3 regions of the Thauera sp. 27 genome follow, and region 2 is predicted to be linked to each of the others. Evidence: riboswitches for the same ligand, from Rfam matches in the RefSeq annotation. Region 2 holds a riboswitch; each other region holds the start of a gene.
What was found. A riboswitch is a leader RNA that binds a small molecule or an ion and turns the genes downstream of it on or off. The one in region 2 is predicted to bind cobalamin.

Region 1 (3,241 bases), on a different contig from region 2:
CAATGTCGACGTGCAGGATACGCGGACGGTGGTCGAGCGCTCTGCGCGTCAGTTCGAGCACATGGTCGGCGAGTTCGAAGCCACAGGACAGCAGCTGAGCCAGATCGCCAGCGCGATGGAGTCGTTGAGCAGCACCAATGCCCGCGTGCACGAGAGTGTCACCGCCATCAACCAGCTGTCGGCCAAGGTTGGCGAGCAGATGCAGGACAGCGAGCAGCGAACGGTCGGGCTGACCAAGGCGACCGAGGCGGTACAGGAACTGGTGTCGCGCTTCAAGATCGGCCGCGGGACCTTTGACCAGGTGGTCGACCAGACCCGCATCTTCCGCGACCGCATCCAGGAACAGCTCGAGCAGATGGCGGCCAACCACGTCGATGTCTTCGATCGTCGCTATACGCCGATGGCCGGCACCAACCCGCCCAAGTTCAAGGTGAGCTGGGGCGAGGAGTTCACCCGCCGCTGCCAGGCCATCCTCGACGGTAGCCTCAATGCCGCGCAAGGCGCAGCGTTTGCCGTGGCGGTCAATACCGACAGCTACCTGTCGACCCACAACAGCAAGTTTTCCAAGCCGTTGACCGGCAATTACGAGGCTGATCTGGTCGGCAACCGTACCTGCCGCAAGTTCGACCGCCCACCCGAGCTGCGCGCGGCGCGCAATACCGAGTCGATGTTGTTGCAGACCTATCTGCGTGACACCGGCGAGGTGCTGTGCGACATCGCCATGCCGATCATGGTGGGTGGCCGGCACTGGGGCAATGTGCGGGTCGGTGTGCCTGCCGAATCCCTCATCGCCGACTGAACTGAATACCCGCATGGGGCATGCCGGCAGCAAGACGGCTTGCCCTGTGGGACTGCGGCGGCGTATAGTCCGCCCCGTATCGAACGGGAGCGCCTGGATGAGTCCTCATCCGGGTGTGAAACGGGAAGTCCGGTGAAGCGAGGCCATAGGCCCGCCATTCCGGCGCAGCCCCCGCTGCTGTAAGCCTGACGGTGCCATCAATCAATGCCACTGGAGCACACTGCTCCGGGAAGGCGATGGCAACCGGACGAAGGTGAGCCAGAAGACCGACCCGCTCGATCAGACAGGTAAGTGCCCCGGGGTGCGGGCAAGTGCCGACTGCTTGAGCGGATCCATGATCCGCCCGCGTCCTGCCCGATCCGAGTCTCTGCGGTATCGCACGCGTTCATGCTGTCGCCATTGTTCCGCCCTCCGCTTACACCTTGGAAGACTTGGAGCGCGGAACGATGGATGAGAACAGGAAGCACAGCCACAACGAACGCATGCAGCGCAAGAAGGAGGTGGTCGATGCGGCCATCGAGCGCGCGCAGGAAGAACGCGGCATCGTCATCCTGATCACCGGCAACGGTAAGGGCAAGACGACCTCCGCCTTCGGCACCCTCTATCGTGCACTCGGCCATGGCCAGCAAGCGGGCGTGGTGCAGTTCATCAAGGGCACCCATGCTACCGGCGAGGTGGCCTTCCTGCAGCGCAACCCGGGCGCCTGCGCCGTGCGCTACCACGCGATGGCCACCGGCTTCACCTGGAACACGCAGAACTGGGACGCCGACAAGCGCGCCGCCGACGAAGCCTGGGCGCAGGCCGTCGCCATGCTCGCCGACCCGGCGCTGAGCCTCGTCGTGCTCGACGAGCTCACCTACATGCTCAAGTACAACTACCTCGACACCGAACAGGTGCTCGCCGCGGTGCGCGCGCGCCCGCCGAAGCAGACCGTGATCATTACCGGTCGCGCAGCCAAGCCCGAACTCGTCGACCTGGCCGACACGGTCAGCGAGATCGCCGACCGCAAGCATGCCTTCAAGGCCGGGGTGAAGGCCCAGGCCGGCATCGACTTCTGAGCGCCTGGCGCTTGCCTGCCGCACACATCCTGCGATCACACCCTCGCGCCCCCGGAGCATCCCGATGAGCATTCGCCCCAAGATCCCCGCCACCATCGTCACCGGCTTCCTCGGCAGCGGCAAGACGACCCTGCTGCGCCACATCCTCGCCCATGCGGGCGGGCGGCGAATCGCCGTCATCGTCAACGAGTTCGGTGAACTCGGCATCGACGGTGAGATCCTGCGCGGCTGCGGCATCGGCTGCGAGGATGAGGGGGGCGAGCGTGTTGGCCAGCTCTATGAGCTGGCCAACGGTTGCCTGTGCTGCACCGTTCAGGAGGAGTTCTACCCGGTGATGCGCGAGCTCATCGCACGCCGCGACGACATCGACCACATCCTCATCGAGACCTCCGGCCTCGCCCTGCCCAAGCCGCTGGTGCAGGCCTTCAACTGGCCCGAGATCCGCAACGCCTGCACTGTGGACGCGGTGATCACCGTGGTGGACGTGCCCGCCGCCGCGGCCGGCCAGTTCGCGGCCAACCCGCAGGCGGTGGACGCGCAGCGCCGAGCCGACGCCAACCTCGACCACGAGTCGCCGCTGCACGAGCTTTTCGAGGACCAGCTGTCGGCAGCCGATCTGGTGATCCTGTCCAAGACCGATCTTGCCGACGAGACGGCACGCGCTACCGTCGAGGCCCTGGTACGCGAGGAACTGCCACCTGCAGTGAAGGTGGTCGCGAGCGAGCACGGGCGTATCGACCTCGACCTCGTCCTTGGCCTGGGCGCTGCCGCCGAGGACAACATCCACCTGCGTGCGAGCCACCACGACCATGAAGAGGGCGACGCCCACGACCATGACCACGACGCCTTCCAGTCGGTCTCGGTCGAGCTGCCCGCGGTCGATCGCGAGCGCCTGCTTGCCATCCTCCATGATCTGGTTCAGGCCCACACCATCTATCGCATCAAGGGCTTCGTGGCCCTGCCGGGCAAGCCGATGCGCCTGGTCGTGCATGGCGTCGGCCGGCGCTTCGACAGCTACTTCGACCGGCGCTGGCTGGCGGACGAGACGCCGCGTACCCGCCTGGTGCTGATCGGCGAGGACCTCGACGCCAGCGCTCTGGCGGCTGCGCTCGCCGTTGCCGAAGCGGTCGAGACCGCCTGACATGCACCTGCTGGCGGCACAGGCCGGAGGCTTCGTGGAGGACGACTCGGTGGTCACGCGCATCGCGCAGGACCCGGCTGACATCGTCATCCTCAGCGCTGCCGACACAACCCTGGCCCTGCTCGCCGCGGCCTGCCCCGGGGAGGGGTTCCCGAGCGTGCGCCTGGCCAACCTCCTGCATCTGCGTCAGCCTGCGTCGGTGGACCTCTACCTCGACGAGGTGCTGCAGCACGCGCGGGTGGT
Region 2 (3,241 bases):
GCACCATCGGGAAGCCATGCGCCTTGATCATGTGCGCGACCTTCACCTTGAGGTCGTGCGCCCGCGCACCAACCAGGGTGTCGGTGAGTTCGCGCTCGCTCGACTGCAGCGAAAGCTGGATCTGGTTGAGGCCGGCGGCCTTGAGCGCGCTGAGGCGCGCCTCGCTCAGGCCGACACCCGAGGTGATCAGGTTGGTGTAGTAGCCCAGTGCGCGCGCATCGGCGACCAGTTCCTCGAGGTCGTCGCGCAGCAGGGGCTCGCCACCGGTAAAACCGAGCTGCAGCGCGCCCAGTTCGCGGCCTTCGCGCAGCACGCGCTTCCACTCGGCGGTGGACAGCTCTGCGGTCTCGTCGCGGGCGTAATCGACCGGATTGCTGCACCACGGACACTTCAGCGGACAGCGGTAGGTGAGCTCGAGCACCAGCCACAGGGGCTTGCCCTGCCCATCAAGCCTGACGACGGATCCATCCTTTGGCACGGAACACCTCCAGGAATTTGTAGACGCCCTCGGCCACGCGTTCCTCGTCGCCCGGGTAGCGCTGCTGCAGCTCGGCGACGAGTTCGGCGACGGTGCGTTTGCCGTCGCAGCGCTCGATGATGTCGCCGGCGGTCTGGTTGAGCTTGACGATGCCTTCCGGGTAGAGCAGGACATGAGCGTCCTGAGTGGGCTCCCAGCGGAAGAGATACATCGGGTTGAGCGCGTAGCGCTCGCCCGCGGCAGGCGGGCTGACGGCTGAGTCGTTCATGCGGGCATCCGCTCCGGGCAGGCGCCGGCCGGCCGCCCGCAGGCAGGCCGGGCGGCCGGACTTTCAGCGTACGTAGACGTAGGCGGTGACTTCGAAGCCGAGACGGATGTCGCAATAAGCGGGGTCGGTCCACTGCATGATGTGTCTCCTCTTGAATGATGGTGGCTGAACCGGCTTGTTTGCCGGCTCAGGGGCCATCATCCCGGTGACAGCAGCCGGCGGGATCCGCAGGATCGCGACCCCGCCATCGACGCGATCACCAGCGCGAACTGGCGAATATCATGATTCTTCCGCCACTGGCGCCGGTTTTGATGCAGATCAACGCAGAATCGGCACGACCTGGTCAATCGCCTCGACCAAGCGCTCACCCGCGGCATCTGCCCTGCCCTGCCAGCCATCGAAATGCAGCAGTTCGGGCAAGGGCACGCGCCTGAGCCAGCCGGCCGCCTCCAGTTCGGGGCGGGCATGGAAGTCGCGGACGTAGCCGATGCACAGGTAGGCGATGGGCACGATCTCGGGCGGAATGCCGAGCGCCTCACGCAGCGCCGGCGGGTGCAGGATGCTCACCCAGCCTACGCCGAGGTTCTCGGCCCGTGCCGCGAGCCACAGGTTCTGCACTGCACACACGGCGCTGTAGACGTCCATGGCGCCGATGTGGGTGCGGCCGATCACCACCGGGCCGTGACGGCTGCGATCGCAGGTGATGCAGATATTGACCGGCGACTCGAGGATGCCCTCGAGCTTGAGATTGCGGTAGGTGGCGCGCTTGCCCTCCTCGAACATCTGCTCGGCCTCGGCATGGGCGGCGAGGAAATCGGCATGGATCTTCGCGCGCACCGCGCGCGCGCGCACGACGATGAAATCCCACGGCTGCATGAAGCCGACCGAGGGCGCGTGATGGGCGGCCGTGAGCACGCGCGCCAGCACATCGTCCGGGATCGGGTCGGGGAGGAACTCGCCGCGTACGTCACGGCGGGTATGGATGGCGCGATACACCGCGTCGCGCTCGGCGCTGCTGAACCGAGGGTTGGCCTGGAAACGGGTGTCCTGCGGCGGTGCGCAATGCACCTGGGTCTGGCTGCTCATGAAGTAGTCCCCTTGTCGACGAGCAGTGGGCAGCCGCCGACCAGACGGCTGCAGGAAACACTTCGAGGCCGGTCTTCCGGCTGCGGATCATCTCGTCCGGACGCCTTCCCGATCCTGACGACCAGTGGCTGGGCGAACCTTGCCCGGACAATCCCCTTCACGGCGCTGGGCGCGCGGCGGATTGGCACCGCCTTCCCGATTCTCCCGCACAAAGCGCGGGCACCTCGAAGTCGAGAGGGCCAGATTCTAGCCACATGCCCGCCATCTCGCGACACCTGTGCGCTGGCTCGTGCCGCGGTATTGAGCCTGCCCCTTCGCTCCACCCTTCACGCCCCCTTCGCCGCCCGGCACGGTGCACCAGCTTGGTGACAGGCGCACCAACACAGTGCGCCAGGCGCATCTGCCATCGCGGCAGATCCAGTCAATCCGGGGCTTTCAAGGCGTTGAAGTGCATGGCACGGTCCGTGCTTATTGCAAACCAGCCCAGCACGCAAGGATGCGAACAGGGCTTGCCTCCGCCAACGCAGGTGGGGGCCGGCGGATACGAATACGTATGTCGCCGGCCATTTCCATCCGATGTCGAACCGCGTCCCGCGGAGGCCGTCATGCTTGAGCCGGACTCACCCCGTGCCCAGGTATCGCCAGGCCCAACGCGGGGCCGAATGAGTGATACCAGCATGAAGATCGTTCTCGTTGGCCATGGCATGGTCGGCCACAAGTTCCTCGAGGAACTCCGGCAACTGCAGATCCCCGGTGCGGAAGTCACCGTACTGTGCGAGGAGCCGCGGGTCGCCTACGACCGTGTGCACCTCTCCGAATTCTTCGCCGGCAAGACGGCGGAAGACCTCTCGCTGGTCGCCCCCGGCTTCTTCGCCGAGGCAGGCTTCACGCTTCGGCTGGGCAGCCGCGCGGCGGCGATCGACCGCCGCGCACGCACGGTGACGACGCAGGACGGCGTCACCCTGCCCTACGACAAGCTGGTGCTGGCCACGGGGTCCTATCCCTTCGTGCCACCGGTCAAGGGCAGCGAGCGCGACCAGTGCTTCGTCTATCGCACCATCGAGGACCTCGAGGCGATGAAGGCGGCTGGCGCGATCTCGCGCAAGGGCGTCGTGGTGGGCGGCGGCCTGCTCGGCCTGGAGTGCGCCAAGGCGCTGCGCGACCTCGGCCTCGAGACCCACGTCGTCGAATTCGCGCCCCGCCTGATGGCGGTGCAGGTGGACGACGAAGGCGGCCGCATCCTGCGCAACAAGATCGAGGCCCTGGGCGTGCAGGTGCACACCGAGCGCAACACGGTCGAGATCACCGACGGCCGCAGCGCCCGCCACCGCATGGTGTTTGCCGACGGTACCCACCTGGAGACCGACATGATCGTGTTCTCCGCCGGCATCCGTCCGCGCGACGAGCTC
Region 3 (3,241 bases), on a different contig from region 2:
CGGCAACCTGTCCACCGCCGCCGGCGCCTTCGCCCTCCACGCCGGCCTGGTCGACCCGGCACGCGTGCCGCGGAACGGCGTGTGCGCGGTACGCATCTGGCAGGCCAACATTGGCAAGACCATCATCGCCCATGTCCCGGTCACCGACGGTCAGGTGCAGGAGACCGGTGACTTCGAACTGGACGGCGTGACCTTCCCGGCCGCCGAAATCGTGCTGGAGTTCCTTGACCCGTCCGAGGACGGCGCTGGCGAGAACGGGGGCGGGTCGATGTTCCCCACCGGCAATCTGGTCGACGAGCTCGAGGTGCCCGACGTCGGCAGCCTGAAGGCGACGCTGATCAGCGCCGGCATCCCCACGGTGTTCGTCAACGCCGAGGACATCGGCTACCGGGGCACCGAGCTGCGCGAAGACATCAACGGCAATCCGGAAGCGCTCGCACGCCTCGAGAAGATCCGGGTGGCCGGCGCGCTGCGCATGGGCCTGATCAAGACCCCTGAAGAGGCCGCCACCCGCCAGCACACGCCAAAGATCGCGTTTGTTGCCCCACCCAGGGACTACCTCGCCGCCAGCGGCAAGGCGATACGGGCCGGGGACGTCGACCTGCTCGTACGCGCGCTGTCGATGGGCAAGCTGCACCACGCCATGATGGGTACCGCCGCAGTGGCCATCGGCACCGCTGCGGCCGTTCCCGGTACGCTGGTCAATCTCGCCGCCGGTGGCGGTGAGCGCGATTCGGTCCGCTTCGGCCACCCCTCAGGCACCCTGCGCGTAGGCGCCCAGGCGCGGCTGGTCGATGGCGAGTGGCAGGTCTCCAGGGCCGTCATGAGCCGCACGGCCCGCGTGCTGATGGAAGGCGCGGTGCGCGTGCCCGGCGACGCTTTCTGACGCGACAAACAACATTTAGTAGAGCAGAACGTAACGAGCACTATATACAGACCGGCAACTTGACACCCCCCGGGCATCCAATTAGAGTCCCCGACGCTTATGGTTCCCCCGCAAGGGGGATTAAAAGGGAATCCGGTGCCGCGCCCCGCGCGCTCAACCCGGAGCTGCCCCCGCAACTGTAATCGGCGAGTCCTGCGCCCTCTCTGCCACTGGAATCTTTCCGGGAAGGCTGGCGCAAGGCGATGACCCGTGAGCCAGGAGACCTGCCATGCACATCACCTTCAACAGTTTGGGGCGGGGTGTCCCTGACAAGAGGCATGGCTCACACCATTTCACTTGCTCGTTTTCCTGACGGCTCGAGTGCAGCGCACGGCGCGTCCGTGCGCATGGCGCCGCACGCCTGTCCGTCGGAGATCCGCCCTGCCCGCACCGGATCTCCGCCATGCCTGCTCCTGCCCGCTCCGCCCAGCAGCTGAAGCCACTCGCCGCCGACCTGCCGGCCACGGCCTTGCGCCCGATGCACCGCTTCGCCGTGCCCGACGCACCACGCATCCTCGCGCACTTGCTCGGCCTCGACGCGGAAGACCGCATGCTGCGCTTCAGCCACGGCATCCGCGACGAGGGTATCGCGGCCTATGTCAGCACACTCGACTTCGCCGGCGACCATATCCATGGCCTGTGCACCGCACAAGGCGCCGTCATCGCCCTCGCACATGCCGGCGTGCGTGACGGAGCCCTCGACTTCGGTCTCAGCGTCAGCCCTGACTACCGTATGCGAGGCCTCGGGCGCGCGCTGTTCGGCCATGTGATTGCGCTGGCCCGCACCCTGCCGGCAACTCGGATCATCTGTCACAGCATCAGCCCGGCCGTTCTGCATATGGCTGCGGCCACCGGCTTCCGCAGGCCCGGCGGCATCTTTGATGCGCCCCTGACGCTGGACCTGCCTGCCAACGGCCGGCCTCTGGCCGCAGTTGCGGCCCAGCCGCAACGCCGCACCGCAGCGTGAGGCGGCAAGTACCGGCCACTCACCCGCAAGCCTCGCCTTTCAGCCACCGGCTGCCATTCGCACTTACTCACAAGAGGACCCCACTGTGGACCGACTTCCCTCCGTGGCACTGATGGACTCAGTGCAACTCAACGCCTTCCAGGTCATCCGCCGCAACGGCACCGTCGTCGCCTTCGACCCCAACAAGATCACCGTCGCCATGACCAAGGCTTTCCTCGCCGTCGAGGGCCGCCAGGGCGCCGCCTCCTCGCGCGTACGCGACATCGTTGCGCGCCTCACCGACACGGTCGTGGGCGCGCTGACACGCCGCCTGCCCGACGGCGGCATGCTGCACATCGAAGACATCCAGGACCAGGTCGAACTGGCCCTGATGCGCTCGGGCGAGCACGACGTCGCCCGCGCCTATGTGCTCTACCGCGAGCGTCGTGCCGCCGAGCGCGCCGCCGAGCAAGGCGCGCACGCGCAGACCGACGGTGCACTCGCCGTGCTGCACGTCGTCGACGGCGAAGCGCGCCGCCCACTCGACCGCAGCGCCCTGCTCGCCGCTTGCCGCGAAGCCTGCGCAGGGCTGGACGGCGTGTCCGCCGACACCGTGCTCGAGCACGCCTTGCACAACCTCTACGACGGCGTACCCATCGCAGCCATGCGCCAGGCGCTGGTGCTGGCGGCACGCACACTGACCGAACGCGAGCCGGATTACGGCCGCGTCGCCGCCCGCCTTCTGCTGGCGACCATCCGCGTGGAGGTGCTCGGGCATGAGGCCTCCCAGGCCGACATGGCCGATCCCGAACTCGGCTATGCCGCCTGCCTGCCGACCCTCATTCGCCGCGGCATCGATGCCGAACTGCTCGACCCGCGCCTGGCCGACTTCGACCTTGCGCGCCTCGCAGCGGCGCTGCGCCCCGAGCGCGACCTGCAGTTCGACTACCTTGGCCTGCAGACGCTGTACGACCGCTACTTCCTGCACGTCAGCGAGCGCCGTATCGAACTGCCGCAGACCTTCTTCATGCGCGTAGCGATGGGTCTCGCGATCAACGAGATCGACCGCGAGGCGCAGGCCATTGCGTTTTATGAGCTGCTGTCGAGCTTCGATTTCATGAGCAGCACGCCGACGCTGTTCAACAGCGGCACCCGGCATTCGCAACTGTCATCGTGCTACCTGACGACGGTGGCCGACAGCCTGGAAGACATCTACCAGTCGATCAAGGAGAACGCCCTGCTGCAGAAGTTCGCAGGTGGCCTGGGCAACGACTGGACGGCCGTGCGTGCGCTCGGCAGCCGCATCAAGGGCACCAACGGCCAGAGCCAGGGCGTGATTCCCTTCCTGAAGGTGGTCAACGACACCGCGG

Region 1: another riboswitch for cobalamin. It lies ahead of cobO (cob(I)yrinic acid a,c-diamide adenosyltransferase); the one in region 2 lies ahead of bluB (5,6-dimethylbenzimidazole synthase).
Region 3: another riboswitch for cobalamin. It lies ahead of B447_RS03320 (GNAT family N-acetyltransferase); the one in region 2 lies ahead of bluB (5,6-dimethylbenzimidazole synthase).

The regions. Positions count from the first base shown of each region.
Region 1 is NZ_AMXB01000012.1:15,987-19,227, forward strand. Features, by position in the region: gene B447_RS08310 (methyl-accepting chemotaxis protein) at 1-799, shown strand, start outside; cobalamin riboswitch at 868-1,088, shown strand; gene cobO (cob(I)yrinic acid a,c-diamide adenosyltransferase) at 1,246-1,857, shown strand; gene cobW (cobalamin biosynthesis protein CobW) at 1,922-2,998, shown strand; gene cobN (cobaltochelatase subunit CobN) at 3,000-3,241, shown strand, end outside.
Region 2 is NZ_AMXB01000034.1:49,205-52,445, forward strand. Features, by position in the region: gene pqqE (pyrroloquinoline quinone biosynthesis protein PqqE) at 1-478, opposite strand, end outside; gene pqqD (pyrroloquinoline quinone biosynthesis peptide chaperone PqqD) at 447-746, opposite strand; gene pqqA (pyrroloquinoline quinone precursor peptide PqqA) at 810-947, opposite strand; gene bluB (5,6-dimethylbenzimidazole synthase) at 1,065-1,832, opposite strand; cobalamin riboswitch at 1,882-2,074, opposite strand; gene nirB (nitrite reductase large subunit NirB) at 2,510-3,241, shown strand, end outside.
Region 3 is NZ_AMXB01000004.1:150,120-153,360, reverse strand. Features, by position in the region: gene prpF (2-methylaconitate cis-trans isomerase PrpF) at 1-886, shown strand, start outside; cobalamin riboswitch at 970-1,171, shown strand; gene B447_RS03320 (GNAT family N-acetyltransferase) at 1,329-1,892, shown strand; gene B447_RS03315 (ribonucleoside-diphosphate reductase subunit alpha) at 2,005-3,241, shown strand, end outside.